DNA from 3 places in the Bacillus sp. 01N45 genome. Region 2 is predicted to be linked to each of the others. Evidence: riboswitches for the same ligand, from Rfam matches in the RefSeq annotation. Region 2 holds a riboswitch; each other region holds the start of a gene.
The links. A riboswitch is a leader RNA that binds a small molecule or an ion and turns the genes downstream of it on or off. The one in region 2 is predicted to bind S-adenosylmethionine.

Region 1 (6,994 bases), on a different contig from region 2:
ACCTTTTGATGCAGTAGCACCGGTAGGATTATTTGGATAGTTTAAAAACATTAACTTTGCATGCTTAGCGGTAGCGGCATCAATTTTTGTATAATCTGGTAAAAAATTATTTTCTGCAATAAGCGGCATTGTTTCAAATTGTGCTTTTGCTAAAGCAACTCCTGATAAATAATCTGGATAGCCTGGATCTGGAACGAGAATAGTATCACCAGGGTTTGTAAAACAAAGTGGTAATTCTACTAATCCAGCTTTTCCACCAAACAAAATAGCAACTTCTGTTTTTGGATTTACTACTACATCATATTCGCGTTGATAGAATGTTGCCACGGCTTCTTTTAAACTTTCGTGTCCGCGAAATGGTGGGTATTTATGATGAATGGTCTTTTCAGCAGCATCTTGTAAAGCTTTTACGATATGCTGCGGTGTTGGTTGATCTGGATTACCTTGACCTAGATTAATAACATCGTGACCATCTGCAACGACTTTGTTAACTTTTGCAACAAGTGAAGCAAAAAATTGTGTAGGCAATGATGTTACTATCTCAGAAGGTTGAAATAATTTCATACTTTCCACCTCTTTTGAAAGTTGTTACAATTCTAGTGACAAATGATATAATCTTTCCAGTATTTTGTAAAGAAAAAATTAAGAATGGGGCTGACAAAATGAAAGTCGCATGTATTCAAATGGATATTGTCTTTGGAGATGTAGAAAAAAATATTGAGAATGCTAAAAATAAAATAAGCGAAGCGATGAAGGAAAGACCAGATGTGATTGTCTTACCAGAACTATGGACAACGGGATATGATTTAACGAGGCTTACTGAAATTGCAGATAGGGATGGATTGCAAACGAAAGAAAAGCTGAAAGAATGGTCGAAGCAATATGGTGTACATATTGTCGGTGGGTCTATAGCGAAGCAAACAGAACAAGGTGTTACAAATACAATGTATGTGGTAAACAAGGAAGGAGAACTAGTCAATGAATATAGTAAAGTGCACTTATTTCAGCTTATGGATGAACATAAATATTTAATCGCTGGAAATAGTACAGGTGAATTTAGGCTAGATGATGTAGAGTGCGCCGGCACAATTTGTTATGATATTCGTTTTCCAGAGTGGATGCGCGTTCATACTGCGAAAGGTGCAAAAGTTTTATTTGTTGTAGCAGAATGGCCATTGGTTCGTGTAGCGCATTGGCGTTTGTTATTGCAAGCAAGAGCAGTTGAAAATCAGTGTTATGTTGTTGCATGTAATAGGGCAGGAAAGGATCCGAATAATGAGTTTGCCGGTCATTCTTTAATTGTCGATCCTTGGGGCGAAGTTGTTGTAGAAGCGAATGAAGAAGAAGCAATTTTATTGGGAGAGCTTCATTTTGAGAAAATTAAAGAAGTACGCAAAGGAATTCCAGTTTTTGCAGATCGTCGTCCAGAATTATACAAATAAAATGTTGACAAGTGATTTTTATTCTTGGTATAGTCTTCAACATAAAGTTAAAAATTCAAAAAATTATACAACTCTTATCAAGAGCAGGTGGAGGGATTTGGCCCGATGAAGCCCAGCAACCGACCGTAATACCATTGTGAAATGGGGCGTTTATTTACGCCAAAAGGCACGGTGCTAATTCCAGCAGAAAGTAAACCTTTCTGGCAGATAAGAGGGGAGAAGATAAACTTCAAACCTCTTTCTTTGTGGAAAGAGGTTTTTCTACGTCAGAAAAACCTCTGAATTAAAAAAGGGGGAGAAGACGATGGGATATTATTCATTAACTGAAACGACAGCTATACAATATGCGAAAGAACACGGTTATTTTGAAAAGAAAGCAAATGTAGTTTGTCATGAAATTGGAGATGGAAATTTAAATTACGTGTTCAAATTAGATGATGGAGAGAAGTCTATTATAATAAAACAAGCACTGCCATATGCGAAAGTAGTTGGTGAGAGCTGGCCACTGTCTATAAAAAGAGCGACGATTGAAAGTAAAGCATTACAAATTTTTGCGAAGTATGTGCCGGAATATGTGCCGGTAGTGTACAGTCATGATGAAGAGTTAGCAGTAACAGTCATAGAAGATCTATCAAGGCTAACAATTGCAAGAAAAGGATTAATAGATGGAGAGGAGTACCCGCTTTTATCCCAACATATTGGTCGCTTTCTAGCACATGTGTTGTTTTATACTTCAGATTTCGGTTTACAATCAGAAGAGAAAAGGGTACTAGAAGGTGCATTTGTAAACCCAGATCTTAGTAAAATCACGGAAGATTTAGTGTTTACAGATCCGTTTAGTCATTATGATACGAATGATTATGAACCAGAGTTACAACTAGCGGTGGATGAACTATGGAGTGACAAAAATTTAAAATTAAAAGTAGCACAGTATAAATATAAATTTTTAACGAGAAAAGAAGCGCTTATTCATGGTGATTTACATACTGGTAGTATTTTTTCATCCCCTGCTGAAACGAAAGTAATTGATCCAGAATTTGCAACATATGGTCCATGTGGATTTGATCTTGGCCAATTTATTGCAAATTTATTATTAAATGCACTATCCCGTGAAGAGGAAAAAAGAAGTGTGCTATTTTTCCATATTGAGAAAACATGGAGTTATTTTGTAGAAGCTTTTACGAAGTTATGGATTGGAGAAGGTGTAGAAGCATATACGAAAGAGAAACAATGGTTGCCAATTATTTTGCAAAATATTTTTACGGATGCCGTTGGATTTGCCGGATGTGAGCTTATCCGTAGAACAATTGGCTTAGCGCATGTAGCTGATTTAGATGGAATAGCAAATAAAGAAACGAGAATTCAAGCTAAGAAACAAGCGTTATCCTTAGGTAAAGAACTAATAAAATATGAATCTAAGAGTGCTGATATTCAACTGTTCCGAACATTATTTCAACAGACAGTTTCTGGAGGGATAAAAGCATGAGTACAATTGTTACTGTTCCGAGATCTGTCAGTTGGAAAGGTAATGCCATTGCAGTATTAAATCAAACAAAGTTGCCGCATAGTACAGAATACAAAACATTAACGACGATTGAAGAGGTATGGAAAAGTATTGTCATGCTAGAAGTACGAGGAGCACCTGCAATTGGAATTGTAGCTGCATTTGGCTTGGCACTTGCATCAAAAAAATATAATACTGTACATATGGAAGAATTTCAAAAGAAGTTTAATAGAGATTGTAATTATTTAGGAACGTCACGCCCAACAGCAGTCAATTTATTTTGGGCAATCGATCGTATGAGAGAATCAATTCGAGAAATTACTACAATAAAAGAAGCACAAAAAAAATTAGAAGAAGAAGCGCTTCTCATTCAGCAAGAAGATGAAGCAGTATGCCGGAGTATTGGAGAACATGCATTAACATGTTTTAAAGATGGTGATCACATTTTAACAATTTGTAACGCTGGAAGCATTGCAACTGCTAGATATGGTACTGCATTAGCACCGTTTTATATTGGGAAAGAAAAAGGTGTACGTTTACATGCGTATGCGTGTGAAACGAGACCGGTTTTACAAGGCGGGCGTTTAACGACCTGGGAATTAAAACAGGCAAATATTGATGTAACACTTATTACCGATAATACGGCAGCTCATGCTATTCAAACGAAAGAAATAAACGCGATTATTGTAGGAGCGGACCGAATTGTCGCAAATGGAGATACAGCAAATAAAATCGGAACAATGAATTTAGCTATATTAGCAAATTATTTCGATATTCCATTTTACGTTGCAGCTCCGTTATCTACGTTTGATATTACGAAACAAACAGGTACAGAAATTGTTATTGAAGAAAGAGATGAAACCGAAGTTACGAAAATTTTTGGAAAACAAGTGGCGCCAATTGGAACTGATGTTTATAATCCTGCATTTGACGTAACACCGAATGAATTAATTACAGGTATTATTACTGAAAAAGGCATCATACACGGAGATTATAAACGGGAAATTGCATCATTATTTGAAAGACAAGCTAATACATAATAGCTTGTTTTTTTTATGCCTAAATGTTTTCTTTTCTCTTATTTATATAATGGAAGGAGGCGGAAAAGATGGAAGAGTGGATCAGGATGGTAGGTAATGTAGGGTTTCCGATTGTTGTAACATTATATTTACTCCATCGTATTGAAAGTAAATTAGATGGGGTAATTGTTGCAATCGAGAAACTCCCTAAACAATTACTAAAGTAGGAAGGTCCTCGCGATAGAAAGTAAAATAAAGTTTGCTCTTCGTGAGCAAACTTTATTTTTTACCCCGCATTAATGGGCAGTAAAAGCCTTCACTTTATTGAGCAGTATAACCACCATCGATAACAACGGCTTGTCCAGTTATACCTCTTGCTTTTTCACTCGCTAAAAACATAGCATAATCAGAGATTTCTTGTACTTGCAATAAGCGTTTTTGTGGTACAAGTGGATAAATAACATCTTCTAAAACATTTTCAAGTGGTACATTTCGTGTAGTAGCTAAATCTTGTAGTTGATTACGTACAAGTGGGGTATCGACATAACCAGGACAAAGCGCATTAACGGTAATTCCGTGAGTAGCGCCTTCTAAAGCGGCAACTTTTGTTAATCCGATTACGCCATGCTTCGCGCTATTGTAGGCGGATTTTCCTGCAAATCCAACGAGGCCATTAATGGAGGCTACATTAATAATTCGGCCATACTTTTGTTTTTTCATGATTGGGAAGGCATGCTTAATTGCGATAAAAGGAGCGATTTGCATAATTTTAATAAGTAGTTCAAACTTTTCAGTTGGAAAGTCTTCAATTGGTGAAACGTGCTGCATTCCTGCGTTGTTAATTAATATATGTAATGAACCGAAATGAGTAACGGTTTGAGAAATTGCAGCGGTAATCTCTTCTTCAGATGTAACATCACATTTTAAACCGATAGCTTGATAGCCTTCTTTTTGTAATTGTTCAGCAGCTTCTTTTGCACGTTCTTCAAGACGATCGGTAATCACAACTTTTGCACCTTCTTTTGCGAAAGCGTTTCCCATTTCATAACCAATACCGCTTGCAGCACCTGTTAAAAAGACAACTCGATTTGTAACCATGGTGAAAAACATCCCTTCGTAATAAAATTCTCATATTGCTCTATTTAGAGAGGGGATAATAAAAATCCTGCAAAGATTTGGAAAAATATTGTTAGCTATCTTGTTTTGCAAAATAGCCTCTGCTATACTATTTTGTAAAGCAAGATACTTACGCTTATCTATCTTGTAAAACAAGATAGTGGGAGGATTTGAATTATGTCGACAAGTCAAATGCTGAAAGGGATTTTAGAAGGATGCTTACTTGCTATTATTTCTGAAGGTGAAATATACGGTTATGAAATGAGTGAAAAGCTAGCGAAGTATGGCTTTACTATGGCGAGTGAGGGAAGTATTTATCCGCTATTAATACGAATGCAAAAGGAAGGATTAATAACAAGTGTAATGAAGGAATCTCCATCTGGCCCAAAGCGAAAATATTATACATTAACAGAAAAAGGCGAGGAAGCACTTAATGAATTTATGGATCGCTGGGAAGCGATGCAAAGTAGTGTAGAGCGTCTACTTGAGGGGAAGGGGAGAAAAAAATAATGTTATCAAGTGAAGCACGAAAGTTTTTATTAGATATGAGATTATTTTTAGTGGCAAAGGGTGTGAAAGAAAGCGATATTGAAAATTTTATAGAAGATGCAGAACTTCATTTAATCGAGGGTGAGAGTGATGGGAACAGTGTAGAAGATATTTTCGGAAGCTCACCGAAAGAATATGCAAATGAACTTGTAAAAGTAATGGAAAGAGATAGACAGGAAACGTGGAGACAAATTGGTTTTACAGTAATGAATATTGTATCGTTTTGGATTATTGCTTCTATCCTAATAGTGAATAACGGATTATTACAGATCTCACTTATTCAGTGCGTTGGGTATAGTTTGTCATTGATTTTAGTTGTTATAGGTCCTAATTTTTTACTTCGCAAAATGACCTTCGTAACAAGCTTTACAAAAACGTGGTTTTCTATGTGGTTTTTAGTTATGGTAGCGCCAATGTTTTTAATGGGGGCTGTTACGATACTAGATGTAATCTATCCTACCAAAACGTTTACATTCACCCAAACGCAAAGTTATATATTAGCTGGAGCTATTTTTATGATCACAGTAGCGATAAATATATATTTTGAAGGATGGTTTAAAAACTTATATTTAATTATTCCACTTTCGATTATGTTACTGTTTAAAACATTTACATCAGAAGATCTCGTGCCAATGTTATTTCAAATTATATGTTTATACGGAAGTTTGTTTATTTTAATTTTCCTTGAAATTATGATGAAGACGAATAGAAGAGAAACGGTTAAATAAGGGAGGGGTTATCATGCAGATTTCCAAAGAAGGAGAAAAGTTTTTAATCGATACGAAAGTGTATTTAATAACAAAAGGAATGAAAGAAGAAGATGTGGACGCTTTTATAGAAGATGCAGAGCTTCATTTAATAGAAGGTGAGAAAGAGGGAAAGACGGTAACGGATATATTTGGTGATTCACCAAAAGAGTATGCGGAAGAATTGGCGAAAGAGATGGAGAAGGATAAAGGTGGGAGTATAAAGAGTATTCTTGCGATGATAATTGGTATTGGCGGGTATTGGATATTAACTCATATTTTATTTAATAATCCAAATCAGCAATTTACACTAACGAATATACAGTTAATTGGCTATCCTATCGTCTTAATCATTACGATTATTGGAACCATTGTTGCGTTTAGAATGTCTTCTTTTAAAAATAAATTTGTAGAGTTCGGAATTATTTACATAATAGTAATGGTTCCCATTTTATTATTAGTATTATTGATGTTTGTTGATAAATGGTACGGTACACCTATTTTGCAATTATCGACAATGCAAACATATATATTAGCAGCAAGTATCTTTTTATTACTTTTCGTTGGAGAAGTGTATGTCCTTGGTTGGATGGGTGTTTTGGTGCTAATTGTTCCTTT
Region 2 (6,994 bases):
ATGATGACGTTTTATTAGAGGAAGTACCTGATTTATTATCTGCACAAGAAATTGGTATGGTATTTCAAAATCCAGAAAATCAGCTCGTAATGGATACGGTCATTCAAGAATTAGCATTTTCTTTAGAAAATATCGGGTTACCATCACAGATTATTCAAAAACGAATAGCAGAGCTTATTAGCTTCTTAGGATTTCAAGATTTATTGCATCAATCTGTTCATACGTTATCTGGTGGACAAAAACAACTTGTCAATTTGGCTGCGGTACTAGTTATGCAGCCAAAACTATTATTATTAGATGAACCGACGGCGCAGTTAGATCCCATTGCTGCGAAAGAGTTTTTAGGATTGTTAAAACGTATTAACGAAGAACTTGGTATTACGATTGTGTTAAGTGAACATCGTTTAGATGAAGTGATCCCACTTGCTACGCGCGTTATTTGTATGAATAATGGTCAAATCGTGTATGATGGAAATCCTAAAACGGTTATCGCGAACATGTGGGAAGTAGAAAAATTCCGTCCATTTATTCCGCAAATTCCAAGATTGTTTTTAGAATGGAATGCGGAAGATATTCCGTTTACAGTGCGAGAAGCGCAAATGAAACTGAATCATTTTTCAGCGATATCATATGTGAATGAGCCAATAGCACAAAGTGAAAAGCGAGAAGTCATTTTAAGTGCAGAGCATATTTCGTTCCAATATGAAAAAAATAGTCCACTTATTTTACGAGACTTAACCGTATCGATTGAAAAAGGAAAATGGGTAGCTCTCGTTGGAAAAAATGGTACAGGTAAGTCTACACTGTTAACGATTTTAGCTGGATTACAAAAAGCGAGAAGAGGGAAAGTAAAGTGGAATGGGAAAGTGATACATAAAATTGATTCGAAAGAACGATTTAAAAGGATCGGGTATGTATCGCAGCATCCGTATTATCATTTTACATTTGATACAGTGTGGGAAGAAGTGTATGAACGTGCACGAGAGTTATACGGAAAACAAGGAAAAGAAATAGCAGAAGATATGTTGAAGAAGTTTTGGTTGTATTCGCTTAAAGAACGCCATCCGCATGATTGTAGCGGGGGAGAGCAACAACTACTTGCGTTATGTACAACGTTATTATCAAAGCCGACTTTATTGTTACTTGATGAACCGACAAAGGGATTAGATCCGTGGAAAAAAGAAAGAGTAGGAGAGCTATTTAGAAAGCTGCAAAAAGAAGGTACAACAATTGTAATGGCAACGCATGATATTGAGTTTGCAGCGAAATACGTTGATCAATGTATGATGTTATTTGACGGAGCAGTCATTATGAATGACACACCGAAAGAATTTTTTAGTGGCAACTTCTTTTATACAACCTCTATTAATCGATTTATTCGAAAAGAGTTACCATATGCATTAACGTGGGAGGATGTGTACGAAGCGTGTCCAAACGATATGTTGCATTCATAATATGTATTTTTGCAGTAATAATAGGCACACTACTCTTTACTACACTTATCATGGATGGTTATTACATGTTAAGTAGTTTGTTTTTATTAGTTGTTATTATGTTGCCGTTTTATATCCGTTTTGAAAGGAAGGCGTTTGTTTCACGTGAAATTGTTCTCGTTGCTGTGTTAGCGGCAATTGCAGCAGTTAGCCGTGTACCATTTTCTATTTTACCAAGTGTACAACCGACTTCTTTTGTCATTATCGTTTCTGCAATCGTGTTTGGAAGCGAAACTGGTTTTATGATCGGTGCAACAGCAGCTATCGTATCTAACATCTTTTTAGGGCAAGGTCCGTGGACGCCGTGGCAAATGTTTTCATGGGGCATGATCGGGTTTATAGCTGGATTACTTCGTAATACATTTTTAATGAAAAAGCTATGGGGAAGGCTTCTATACGGATTGTTTGTTGGATTTTTATTTGGCTGGATTATGAACTTATGGGGGCTTCTCGGTTTCATACGTGAGGCAACGTGGGAAGCAGTCGTTTCGTATTATATTGCAAGTTTTTATTTCGATTTGAGTCATGCAATTTCGAATGTTATTTTCTTACTACTATTTAGTACGTCTTGGATTACGATTCTTACGAGATTTAAAAAGAAATACGGCATATTAGATAAGCATAACATGGCATAGAAAAGCATACTCATATAAGGTAGGGTCGCGACTTACATATTCGTTTGCCTCTTTCATGCTTCTTACACATTGTAAGGAGCATTTTTTATTGTCAAAAAATAGTCCAATATATATACGTTACTATATAAAATTATTTGTATAATAGTAGGTGAGAACTGCTTTCAAAAGGGAGGTGTATAGTTAATGAAGTTAGTTATTCCGAAGCAACACGGTGCATGGGCCATGCTCGTTATACCATTTCTATTAAGTGTCATGCTTGGGAAACCTACTATGTATCATATTCCATTGTTTTTAGCTTGGTTCTTTATCTATTTAGCTACGTATCCATTTCTTACGTACATAAAGCAAAAACGAAAAAAAGAGTACTTACATGCTGCAATTGTATATTTTATCATCGCGTTCGTATTTGGAATGATTTCTCTATTATATGAATGGCGCATTCTTTTATTCGTAGTATTCATGATTCCATTATTTATTGTAAATATGTATTACGCTCGTCAAAAAAATGAAAGAGCGTTACTAAATGACATTAGTGCGATTATTGTTTTCTGTATTGGTGGTTTAGTTAGTTATTATTTTTCAATGAAACTTATAGATAAAACAGCATTATTTATTGCGCTTATTTCATTTTTATATTTTTTAGGAAGTACATTTTATGTAAAAACGATGATTCGCGAGAAAAATAACCCGAAGTATCGTCTTATATCATGGGGGTATCATATTGTATTAACAGTCATTGTCTTTGCTATCAATCCGTGGTGTTCTCTTATTTTTATACCGAGTGTCATCCGAGCAATTATGTTATATGGCAAAAAAATTTCTATTATAAAAGTAGGGGTTTTAGAAATTGCTAATTCTGTATATTTTTTAATTATAACGGTAATAATTATGAAGTATGCCATTTGAAAAAACTTCCCACCTTATGATGGGAAGTTTTTTCAATCTTGTTCTAAAATATGAACCGTGTAATCACAGCGTTGAATAGCTTGTTCGATCGCATAAAGTGATTGTTCAATACGAGCGCGATTAAAATCTTTTTCAACAGTCTGTAGCGCTTCTTCTAAACAATGTTTTGCTTCTTGTAATGATTGAAAAGAATTTTGGACATATCCGCGAGCATTTTCGTGCATTTCATAATCCTCCTTGCATATTCATATATGTATAGTATGAACAGTAAGGAACAAAATATAATTTGTTATATTTGTTTGACAATTAGAATGAAATTACGTATAGTAAGAATTAAGTGAATATTTTCTTATCCAGAGAGGTGGAGGGACTGGCCCGATGAAACCCAGCAACCGCGATGCAGGTGCTAATTCCAGCAGAACATATTTGTTCTGGGAGATAAGACGAAGATATATACGTAACTTCTTCTTATCGGAGAGGTTTTTTTGTTGCAAAAAAACCGATTACGAAAATTTATATTAAGAAGAAAGGGGTTGCGAAGTACTGTGACACTCGAAAAATACGTAAAACTGCGTAGTACAGTTTATGAATATATGATAGAGCAAGATAAGCCAATATCATTGTTAGATATTCAAGAACATATCGTTTCGCATCATGAAGGAAAATTCACGAAAAAGATGTTACATCAATTTTATTTATCAAGACTATTAGATGAACTGAAACTGGATGGGAAAATTACATTAGCTGATGAATATCTCTATACTGAAAAAGGGGTATTTTATAAGGCGGGAAAAGGGAGCTAAGCTCTCTTTTTTTTGGAGTATGTAGCGTAAAAGACTGCTTAAGCAGCCTGATACAAGGGAATGGTGTTGAGTGTGTAGTGTCAAAGATTGAATGTGCCTGAAAGAGGCACTTCATATCGGCTGCAAATGAAAAGAGACACCTCCGCCGAATAGGTGTCAGTCGTTTTGTCATATAGACTTGCTATTTGACAGTTATTAGAATAACATGCAGGGTTTTGGAAGTCAAAAGGGAATTAAAGGAAGAGGTGTTGTTATGTACGCTTACTTACTAAATGATATAACGAAATGGATTCCTAAGTACATTATGGATAAAGGTTATGAATATTATGAAGAAGGACATGTAGAAGATGTTGAAATACAAGAAAAGAAAATATTTGCTTTTGTTACTGGAAATGCAGGAAACTATGAAGTAATGATTGATCTTGAAAATTTTACAGAAAGTAGCTGCGAGTGTCCATATGAGAATTATTGTAAGCATATGGCAGCAGTTGTTTATGATATTCAAAGTGCTGGTGAGAGTACGGTGAAAGAGAAACTGAAAGATTTAGAAAAGGAAGAGTTACTTACATTATTAAATCGTTTATTACAAAGTTCGAAAAACGTGCAAATTGTAGAGAAAATGTTAAAGAAGGGGAAACTTTAACTTATAGAGGGAGTTGTTATGTAGTGAATGTACTAATTGTATACGCTCATCCTAGTCCTTCCAGTTTTAATGCGGGGATATTAAAGCATGTGCAAAAAGGATTACAAGAAACAAATCATTCGGTTACGGTACTTGATTTATATAAGGAACAATTTAATCCCGTCCTTGTATTTAATGAGGAGAAGAAAAGACGTGATTTAGTAAATGAAGAAGAGACAGCTCGGTACAGAACGTTAGTGGAAGAAGCGGATACTCTTCTCTTCATTTATCCAATATGGTGGTGGGGGATGCCAGCTATTTTAAAAGGGTTTATTGATCGCATTTTCGTAGCTGGTTTTGCTTATAAATATGAAGGTGCCCTGCCGAAAGGCTTATTGAAAGGTAAGAAGGCATGGGTAATTAATACGTTAGACTCACCGTTATGGTACGTCGCACTACTATATCGATCAGCCGATTGGATTATAATGAAGAGAGGTATTTTACGTTTTTGCGGCATTCGCGATATAAAACGATCTGTTTTTCAATCTGTGAAAACGAGTAAACGAGAGAAGCGGGAAAAATGGTTATTACAAATAGAAGAAAAGGCTCGTACGTTATGAATGAAATGGAACGTATTATAAATTGTTGTCAGTATGATAACGAACTTTTTCGTACATATATTAATTGCTTAATCCAATTGAAGAAATGTAGTGAAACGTTTCAACAAATACAGATTCAATTAAGAAATGATTATTTAATAAGAGGAATTTGTGAAAGAGAAGTGGATGAGGTAGTAAGAGGAAGTAAAGAGTATGAAACGTATTTTCTTCCTAAAGCGTTACAGTGGAATTTCTTGAGGGAAAATCCACATCTGATTGAAAAAGTATGTGAAGATTTTTTTGCATTTGAGGCATTACAGCTTACGGATATAGAGTTGGAAGATCGTGATAAATTGCGTGGGAAATAAGTGATTTATTATATAAAAAAGCTAGTATAAAACTAGCTTTTCGTTTAAATAAATAAGAAACATAGACTAATGATAAATCCTGCATATAGTAAGTTAACAACGCAAAATCCCATAATATCACGAGCACCTAAACCAGCTATCGCTAATGCCGGTAATGCCCAGAATGGTTGAATCAAATTCGTCCAAGCATCGCCCCACGCAATTGCCATTGCTGTTTTTGCGGCAGGTACACCAAGTTCAGCGCCAGCTGGAATCATAATTGGTGCTTGCACAGCCCATTGACCCCCACCAGATGGAACGAAAATATTAACGATTCCAGCACTTAAAAAAGTAAAGAGCGGGAAAGTCGTTTCGTTTGAAATGCTAATAAAGTAATTCGAAATAGCCCCTCCAAGTGAAAGTCCTTCACTATTCGCTCCAATCATCATCCCCATAATTCCTGCGTAAAACGGAAATTGAAGTAAAATGCCAGAAGCACTTTTCGTAGAGTCTGAAAAAGCGCGAATATATTGAATCGGAGTACGGTGGAAAATAAGTCCAGCAATTAATAACATAAAAATAACGATGTCTAGCGTAAGGTTAAAGCCTTTCGTATAAAAATAATTGAAAATATAAATGAGACCTAACAATCCAACGCAAAGTGTAATAATGATGCTATTTTCCATTTTTTCGGCGAATGTATTGTTTCCTACTTCTTGCGCGGCAGCTTCTTCATGGAATACGCTAGGATCTACCGTTATCGTATGTTTTTCATCTGGATGCATCGCTTTATTAATGAGAGGCATCGTAACGAGAAAAATAATAACTGGTACAAGTGCGTATGGTGAGAATAACGTTTCTGTTATTGGAATCGCTTCTTTAATACTTCCAGCTGTCGTTTTAATTAACGTTTCGCCGCCTGTTGCTAACGTAAGAGGAATAGAAGCAGAAAGCCCCGCATGCCAAATGAGAAATCCAGAGTAAGAAGAGGCAATGGCTAGTCTATAGTCTAATCCTTCAAGCTGCCGTGCTACTTCTTTTGCATATAAAACAGATACAACAATACCAAATCCCCAGTTTATGTATGCCCCTAGTAAACTTACGATTGAAATGGCAATAATACCTTGTCCATTCGTTTTCGGTAGTTTTGCCGCTTTCGTTAATCCTTTTTTAATGAGAGGCGCGTTTGCTAAAGCAGATCCTGTCACGAGTACAAGTGCCATTTGCATAGAAAAGGCGAGTAGTCCCCAAATGCCATTACCCCAGTGATTAATCATTTCCACAGGTGTTTGGTGAGTCGCAAACATGCCGAAGAAAATAACGAAAACAGTTAATAAACATGATAAAATAAACGGCTCTGGCAAGAAACGTTGCACTAAGGCGACGCAACCATTTGTAAAAGAACGAAACAAAATAGATCAACCTCCTTATGTATATGTATATGTATTACAATTATTCGAGGTTGATTCGTTCATAACCTTTTAGAATTAGAAAATTCTGATATTTTTGGAGGGATTGAAATATTGTCAAGAAGAGTAGTACCACCATCACCCTGACAGAAAAAGTTGCTTTTCCTCAATATGAAATAT
Region 3 (6,994 bases), on a different contig from region 2:
TCATAGGCATATAAACATGTTTATTTATATAATCGTTTACTCTTTCTATATCTCACTACATCATAACGACTATGCCATAGTTATGTAATGGGTTTCTGTTAAAAATTAGTATTAAATATCTTAATTGAAGTGCACTGCATTTCTACCCATTCATTTGCTATATCTTGCTCGATTCCTTCTACATCAATTAGTATTATACTATCGTAGATATTTAGTGTTGCTAAGCTATCCTCACTGTTATAATCTAGCTTAGCAATTACTTTAAAGCCTTTACTATTCTGAATTATTGCATTTGCATTTTTATCTGAAAAGGTTATATTTGTATTCCATATAAATTCATTATCTATATGTATTTCTACATTATAGTTTTTGTGTTTTTCTGGCTTATCGCCATCCCACTCAGCGATAAATTGATTGCTATCTACTTGAACTAAAACTTTATATCCATCTAATAATTTGTCTGATATATCCACTATTTTAATATTCATTGCTTATTACTCCTTTTTATTTTTTATATGATACTCTAACAAGGGGATTGTCAACATTCATCATGTTATTTACTGGGTCATAGGTCCATTTTTCTTTATGAAAGAAAAAATGTAAATAAGAGGATATTTATTGTGAGGATAAGGGGGAATGATGTTGAAAACTATTAAAAACACACTATTATTTGTTCTATGTTTGGTGGTTCTTAGTGGTTGTTTTACAAGAGAGGGAACGATTGTTGGTGGTAAAGTTTATGGAGGTTCAAATAGTATAGATGGGAAGTATAAAAAATTCACTGGTTTTGCAACTCAAGATATGAATGTAAAAAAAGGTGAAAGTTGGGCATTCTCTTTTGATGATAAAACTAAGCAAGGAACCATAAAGGCTTATGTTTTAGATTCAAATGATAATACAATACTGGAAGTTACTAGTGGAAACAGTAAAAATAATATTAAAGTATCTAAAGATGATACATATAAAGTTAAAATTATAACAGAAGAACATGGTGGAGAATTTGAAATATCATGGAAAAAAGAAAAGTAGTTAAGTTAATAAGTAGAGGAATAGTATTATGTTCTTAGGATTTGAATGGCTTCCAAAGAGATGGGGGAAAAGAAAAGTTTCAGCAAGCAAAATTTGCTGATGAAGGAAAAGGGAGTTTGATTATTACTTATGCTATAGATTTATATGTAATATCTATTCCTTTAAAAGTAAAGAAATATAATTCACTTTAATTTGTATTGAATATAGAAGTGATTATGCTATGAAAGTCATGTGTATACATGGCTTTTTCTTTGCAGTAATTTCTTACCTGTTGGTTCTATCGCATCCGCTGTAGCGTTATGCGGCGGGCTATTCATTATGGTAGGTAGCCAGGAACAGGGATTTCCCCTTATTTCAAGGGCTGGGATTGTCTATATAGTGGTTCAAATGATTTCGTTATTTATGCGATTATTTGTTGGGATTGCTAAAGCTATTTTGCCCTACACTAGTAGGACTTTTTTATTAACAGTAATTCCTCAATATGCAAGAAATATGCAAATATGCATATTGTATTTATTTGGATATTTTGTTAGATGCCCCTGAAAGTATATTGGTTATTTTAGGCGCAATTGCTTTATATGATTTCACAAAAGAAACATCACCAAAAGACGCATCCATTTAAATGCGTCTTTTTTATTTGCAGTAATTTCTTCAACATCATGGCATACTCTCACTATTACGGTCAAAATCGTTAGTTCCTTTTATCTGTACATCTTTGTCATGTAAAGTGTTTCCAGATTTTGTGACTATAGGATGAAATGGTTAAATAAATGTTTGTTTGAGATGTATGTTCGGTAGGAAGAAACCGATGCAGCCCAAGGGTTAGAAAAGAAAAATAGGGAGCTAATCAAACGTTTGTTTAAGATGTATGTTCGGTAGGAAGAAACCGATGCAATTCAAGGGTTAACAAAGAAAAATGTGGAATTAATCAAACGTTTGTTTAAGATGTATGTTCGGTAGGAAGAAACCGATGTAGCCCAAGAGTTAGCAAAGAAAAATAGGGAGTTAATCAAACGTTTGTTTAAGATATATGTTCGGCGAGTGATGAGAGAAGAATCTAAAAAAATATATATTTATTTTTTCTTAACAAATGGCGGGAAAATAAGGAAAATTCGCAGGATTATTAAAATTTATCACGAAATAAGTAAAAGTTTAGCGAATAATCGTTTGAAATAATAAAACGTTTTCTATATGATAAAGGTAAAGGTTAGTAAAAAAGTAGGTGAATTTATGACAGTAACATTTTATTCATATCCAAAGTGTGGCACATGTCAAAAAGCAAAGAAATGGTTTGAGGCAAACGATGTAGCATATGAGATGATTCATATTGTTGAAAATCCACCATCAAAAGAAGATTTACGTAATTTACATGAAAAAAGTGAATTACCATTAAAAAAATTCTTTAATACAAGTGGAATGCGTTACCGCGAACTTGGTCTGAAAGATAAGTTAAAGGATGCAAGTGAAGATGAAATGTACGAACTTTTAGCATCTGATGGCATGTTGATTAAACGTCCAATCGTAACAAATGGAACGAATGTAACACTTGGTTTTAACGAAGAGCAGTTTGAAAGTGTGTGGAAAAAGTACCAATAAGGTATTTTTACATAATTAATACATTCACTGGAGGTACAGTCATGAGCATTCCAAATAATTTACGTTACTCTGAAGAACACGAATGGGTAAAAACTGAAGGTAATGAAGTTGTTATCGGTATTACTCACTTTGCACAAGGTGAGCTAGGCGATATCGTATTCGTTGAACTTCCTGAAGTAGGTGCAACAATCGAAGCTGACGAGCCATTCGGAAGCGTAGAATCTGTTAAAACAGTTTCTGAGTTATACGCACCTGTAAGTGGTAAAGTTGTAGCAGTAAACGAAGAATTAAGTGACCAACCAGAACTTGTTAACGAATCTCCATACGAGGGTGCATGGATGGTTAAAGTTGAACTTTCTGATGCAAGCCAAGTTGAGAAGTTATTAACTGCAGAAAAATATGCAGAAATGACAAACCAAGACTAATTATAGTCGACTAAAGGACAGCCTTTGTGCTGTCCTTTTTTATTTTGTGTAAAATAATGAACGTAGAATCATATACTAATTATCGTGTAGGAGAACGTTTTTTGAAAAAACGATTTCGTTTAATTTTTTATTGTCCAGCTCCACCTCCTAGCCCTTCATGTCTAAGAACCTTCCGCACGAGAAGACAAAAAGCGTCTTCTGTGCGAAAGAACCTTAGCCAACAGGGTTAAACAGTCGGTTCCGCTTTTCTTTATTGTCCAGCTTCAGCGGCTAGATTGTTCGGTGGCTTCGCTTCTTCCTACAAGGCAAAAAGTGCCTTTACGTCAGAAGCTCCATCCCCCTCACAATCTGAACGAGCCGCTTCCGCTTTTCTTTGTGATCCAGCTTCAGCGGCTAGAACAGTCGGTCATTTCATTCCTTCACTTGAGGCAAAAAGCGCCTCTAGTTCAGGAGTTCCAATGTCCTCTTGTTCTGAGCAAGCCGCTTCCGCTTTTCTTTTGCAAAAATAAACAGGAAACAACATGAAAATAACGAATATACTATATACTAAGTTAAAGGTTGTATAGTATATGGTGATCGGGTGATGACATATGATTTATGTAGAAAAAGTCATTATTGTAGAAGGTAAATCAGATAGAAGAAAGATTGAATCTATTATTCGTGAACCGGTGGAAATTGTTTGTACAAATGGTACAATTGGTTTATCGAAAATGGATGAGCTCATTGATCAGTTTTTTGATAAGGAAGTGTATGTACTAGTGGATGCTGATGATGCTGGAGAAAAGTTAAGGAAGCAATTTCGAAAAGAATTTCCGCAAGCAGAGCATATTTACATTGATCGCTCGTACCGAGAAGTGGCAACTGCGCCATCTTCACACTTAGCAAATGTATTATGGGGAGCTGACATTGACGTTTATACAGAATATTTACGGTAAGGAATGATAGAAGTGATTGATTGGACAGGAGCCGAAGCTACAGCCCTAATAGAGAACGAAGAAAAAACAGTGTTATATGTATATACTCCAATGTGTGGAACATGCCAATTAGCAAAAAAGATGTTAACAGTTGTTGAGCTGACAATTGAAGACCTCCAAATTGGAATGTTAGATTTAAATTATGCTCCGCATTTAGCGAAAGAGTATGGAATCGAAAGTGTACCGTGTTTACTTGTTTTTGAAAATGGGACACTCATGAAGAAGATATATGCATTTCATTCGGTTGAATATTTATATACGGAATTAAAGTAGGCGGCAAAGTTTTTGCCGCCTCGACATATTTCTCGGGAAATATGTCGAGATGCAGGGTGGTTACAGTATTTGTCGAGCGAAAGTAACAGGATTGCTCTTTAGTGAGAGGGAATGGTATGTGTAATAGAAAGTGATATGAAGGATGTGATTTAGGGTGAAATTATATTCTTTGCTGCAATCATTTGTAAATTACGCTAATGGTCAATATCATTTAGAGCCGCTTTTAAGACAAGGAGAAAAAACTGTTAATTTCCGCTTTGGAGATGAAAGTTGTTCGTTACAAATTTCAAGAGATTATATAGAGCTGCTACATGAGGAAAGAGGAACGGAGCAAATCGTTTGTGTAGATGAGGAAGATGTAAAACAATTGGTGAATGGAAATGTACGATTGCAAATGCTAATGAACGATGGACGTGTACAATATTCGGGAACGTATCGAACGATGCTATTAGTTGAATCGATGTTCCATATATGTAAACCGATGTCAGTAGGCGCTTAAAATTCTGAAGTTTCATTTTTTACGAAAATTTCTGTTGACATGGTGTGTGGATATTGATACAATTCAATTCATAAAATATAGACAATTTCATAAATTACAAATCAGACGAAAATGTAATCTGATTTCTCTTATCAAGAGAGGTGGAGGGACTGTGCCCTGTGAAGCCCGGCAACCGTCAACTTATGTTGAAATGGTGCCAATTCCTGCAAAGCAAATGCTTTGAGAGATGAGAGAGAGGGATAATGTTGTTATATACGCATATAAACCTTTCTGCTTCTCTAAAGCGGAAAGGTTTTTTTATTGTTTGAATGTGGAGGACATTCAAACAATAAAAGTAGTGATAATGGTGGACTACACGCATTAAAAATAAAAAATTGCGGAGTCGACCAAAAATCTAGCTTCAGCGGCTAGAACAGTCGGTCGTTTCATCCCTTCCTATGAGGCAAAAAGCACCTCTACGTCAGGGATTCGGGCGTCCTCTTGTTCTAAACGAGCCGCTTACGCTTTTTAAACAAAAAAAGGGGTGAACATCATGATCTTGTTAGAAAATGTAAAGAAAATATATAAAGCAAAAAGCGGTGATGTCACTGCTGTAGATAATGCCAATTTAAAAATAGACAAAGGTGAAATATTTGGTGTGATCGGATATAGTGGCGCTGGGAAAAGTTCTTTAATCAGATTATTCAATCAGTTAGAGAAACCAACTTCTGGCCAAATTACAATTGCAAATCGTGTGATTTCAGCAATTACAGGGAGTGAACTTCGTAAGGCAAGGCAAGAAATCGGAATGATTTTTCAGCACTTCAACTTACTTTGGTCACGAACTGTACGCGAAAATATCGAGTTCCCACTTGAAATTGCAGGTGTTGATAAGGCGAAGAGAAGAAAACGAGTGGATGAGTTAATTCATCTTGTTGGATTAGAAGGAAGAGGGGACGCGTATCCATCTCAGCTGAGCGGAGGACAAAAGCAACGCGTTGGTATTGCAAGAGCATTAGCTAACAATCCACAAGTGCTTTTATGTGATGAAGCGACATCAGCTCTTGATCCAGAAACGACAGATCAAATTTTAGATTTATTATTAGATATTAATAAGCGTCTCGGTTTAACAATTGTACTCATTACACACGAGATGCACGTGATTCGAAAGATTTGTAATCGAGTGGCGGTAATGGAGAAAGGGAAGATTGTAGAAACGGGTCCAGTACTTGATGTATTCCGCAATCCGCAGAAAGACATTACAAAGCGATTTGTACAGCAGTTAACGGATTCTGAAGATACAAATGAAACGATTGAAAGTTTAATTGAAAAGTATCCAGATGGTAAAGTAGTTCGTTTGCAGTTTATCGGTGAAGCTGTAGAAAGACCAGTACTTCAAAGATTAATGCAACGCAGTGATATAGAAGTTAGCATTTTGCAAGGAAACATCGCCCAAACAAATAACGGCTCTTACGGTAGTTTAGTTATTCATTTAAATGGTGAGGAAACAGCGATTCAGCAAGCAATAGAGGGAATACATCAAGATCAAGTAGAGCTGGAGGTGATTGCACATGGATAAGTTACTCACAAATATTGATTGGAATCAAATGTTAGAAGCAACTGGTGAAACGTTATATATGACGGCAATCGCAGCTCTTGCCACATTTGTTTTAGGACTAATTTTAGGATTGTTACTCTTTATGACAGCGAAAGATAATTTATGGGAAAACAAATCGGTTAACACGGCAATTGGAGCGTTCGTAAACATTTTCCGCTCGATACCGTTCATCATTTTAATCATTTTATTAATCCCATTCACAAAGATTCTGCTTGGAACAATTCTTGGAGCGAGTGCAGCACTGCCAGCTTTAATTATTGGAGCGGCACCGTTTTACGCGAGAATGGTTGAAATTGCACTTCGCGAAATTGATAAAGGTGTAATTGAAGCTTCAAAAGCAATGGGAGCAAAAACAAGCACTATTATTTTGAAAGTATTAATTCCAGAATCGTTACCAGCATTAGTATCTGGTATTACGGTTACAACAATCGCTTTAGTAGGCTATACAGCAATGGCGGGGGTTGTTGGTGCTGGTGGCCTTGGAACACTTGCTTATTTAGAAGGATTCCAGCGAGGAAATAACGATGTAACAATCGTTGCGACAATTTGTGTATTACTAGTGGTATTTTTCATTCAGTGGATTGGTGATAGTGTAACGACT

Region 1: it holds a riboswitch for S-adenosylmethionine, as region 2 does, so the genes downstream of both, mtnK (S-methyl-5-thioribose kinase) here and AC1DMU_RS10995 (hypothetical protein) in region 2, are expected to answer to the same signal.
Region 3: it holds a riboswitch for S-adenosylmethionine, as region 2 does, so the genes downstream of both, AC1DMU_RS22560 (methionine ABC transporter ATP-binding protein) here and AC1DMU_RS10995 (hypothetical protein) in region 2, are expected to answer to the same signal.

Annotation. Positions count from the first base shown of each region.
Region 1 covers NZ_JBFTQW010000001.1:333,021-340,014, reverse strand. The annotation lists gene AC1DMU_RS01680 (aminotransferase class I/II-fold pyridoxal phosphate-dependent enzyme) at 1-564, opposite strand, end outside; gene AC1DMU_RS01675 (carbon-nitrogen family hydrolase) at 579-1,442, shown strand; SAM riboswitch class I at 1,514-1,656, shown strand; gene mtnK (S-methyl-5-thioribose kinase) at 1,747-2,928, shown strand; gene mtnA (S-methyl-5-thioribose-1-phosphate isomerase) at 2,925-3,986, shown strand; gene AC1DMU_RS01660 (YvrJ family protein) at 4,055-4,192, shown strand; gene AC1DMU_RS01655 (3-hydroxybutyrate dehydrogenase) at 4,287-5,063, opposite strand; gene AC1DMU_RS01650 (PadR family transcriptional regulator) at 5,259-5,591, shown strand; gene AC1DMU_RS01645 (DUF1129 domain-containing protein) at 5,591-6,358, shown strand; gene AC1DMU_RS01640 (DUF1129 domain-containing protein) at 6,372-6,994, shown strand, end outside.
Region 2 covers NZ_JBFTQW010000004.1:96,007-103,000, reverse strand. The annotation lists gene AC1DMU_RS11015 (ABC transporter ATP-binding protein) at 1-1,454, shown strand, start outside; gene AC1DMU_RS11010 (ECF transporter S component) at 1,427-2,128, shown strand; gene AC1DMU_RS11005 (YwiC-like family protein) at 2,312-3,034, shown strand; gene AC1DMU_RS11000 (hypothetical protein) at 3,067-3,258, opposite strand; SAM riboswitch class I at 3,381-3,479, shown strand; gene AC1DMU_RS10995 (hypothetical protein) at 3,520-3,837, shown strand; gene AC1DMU_RS10990 (SWIM zinc finger family protein) at 4,091-4,480, shown strand; gene AC1DMU_RS10985 (NAD(P)H-dependent oxidoreductase) at 4,504-5,079, shown strand; partial or broken gene AC1DMU_RS10980 (group-specific protein) at 5,076-5,430, shown strand; gene AC1DMU_RS10975 (short-chain fatty acid transporter) at 5,471-6,817, opposite strand.
Region 3 covers NZ_JBFTQW010000011.1:87,724-94,717, reverse strand. The annotation lists gene AC1DMU_RS22600 (hypothetical protein) at 99-488, opposite strand; gene AC1DMU_RS22595 (hypothetical protein) at 640-1,029, shown strand; partial or broken gene AC1DMU_RS22590 (DUF3937 family protein) at 1,553-1,651, shown strand; gene AC1DMU_RS22585 (arsenate reductase family protein) at 2,260-2,625, shown strand; gene gcvH (glycine cleavage system protein GcvH) at 2,667-3,050, shown strand; gene AC1DMU_RS22575 (toprim domain-containing protein) at 3,641-3,985, shown strand; gene AC1DMU_RS22570 (thioredoxin family protein) at 3,989-4,297, shown strand; gene AC1DMU_RS22565 (hypothetical protein) at 4,452-4,796, shown strand; SAM riboswitch class I at 4,922-5,029, shown strand; gene AC1DMU_RS22560 (methionine ABC transporter ATP-binding protein) at 5,329-6,354, shown strand; gene AC1DMU_RS22555 (methionine ABC transporter permease) at 6,347-6,994, shown strand, end outside.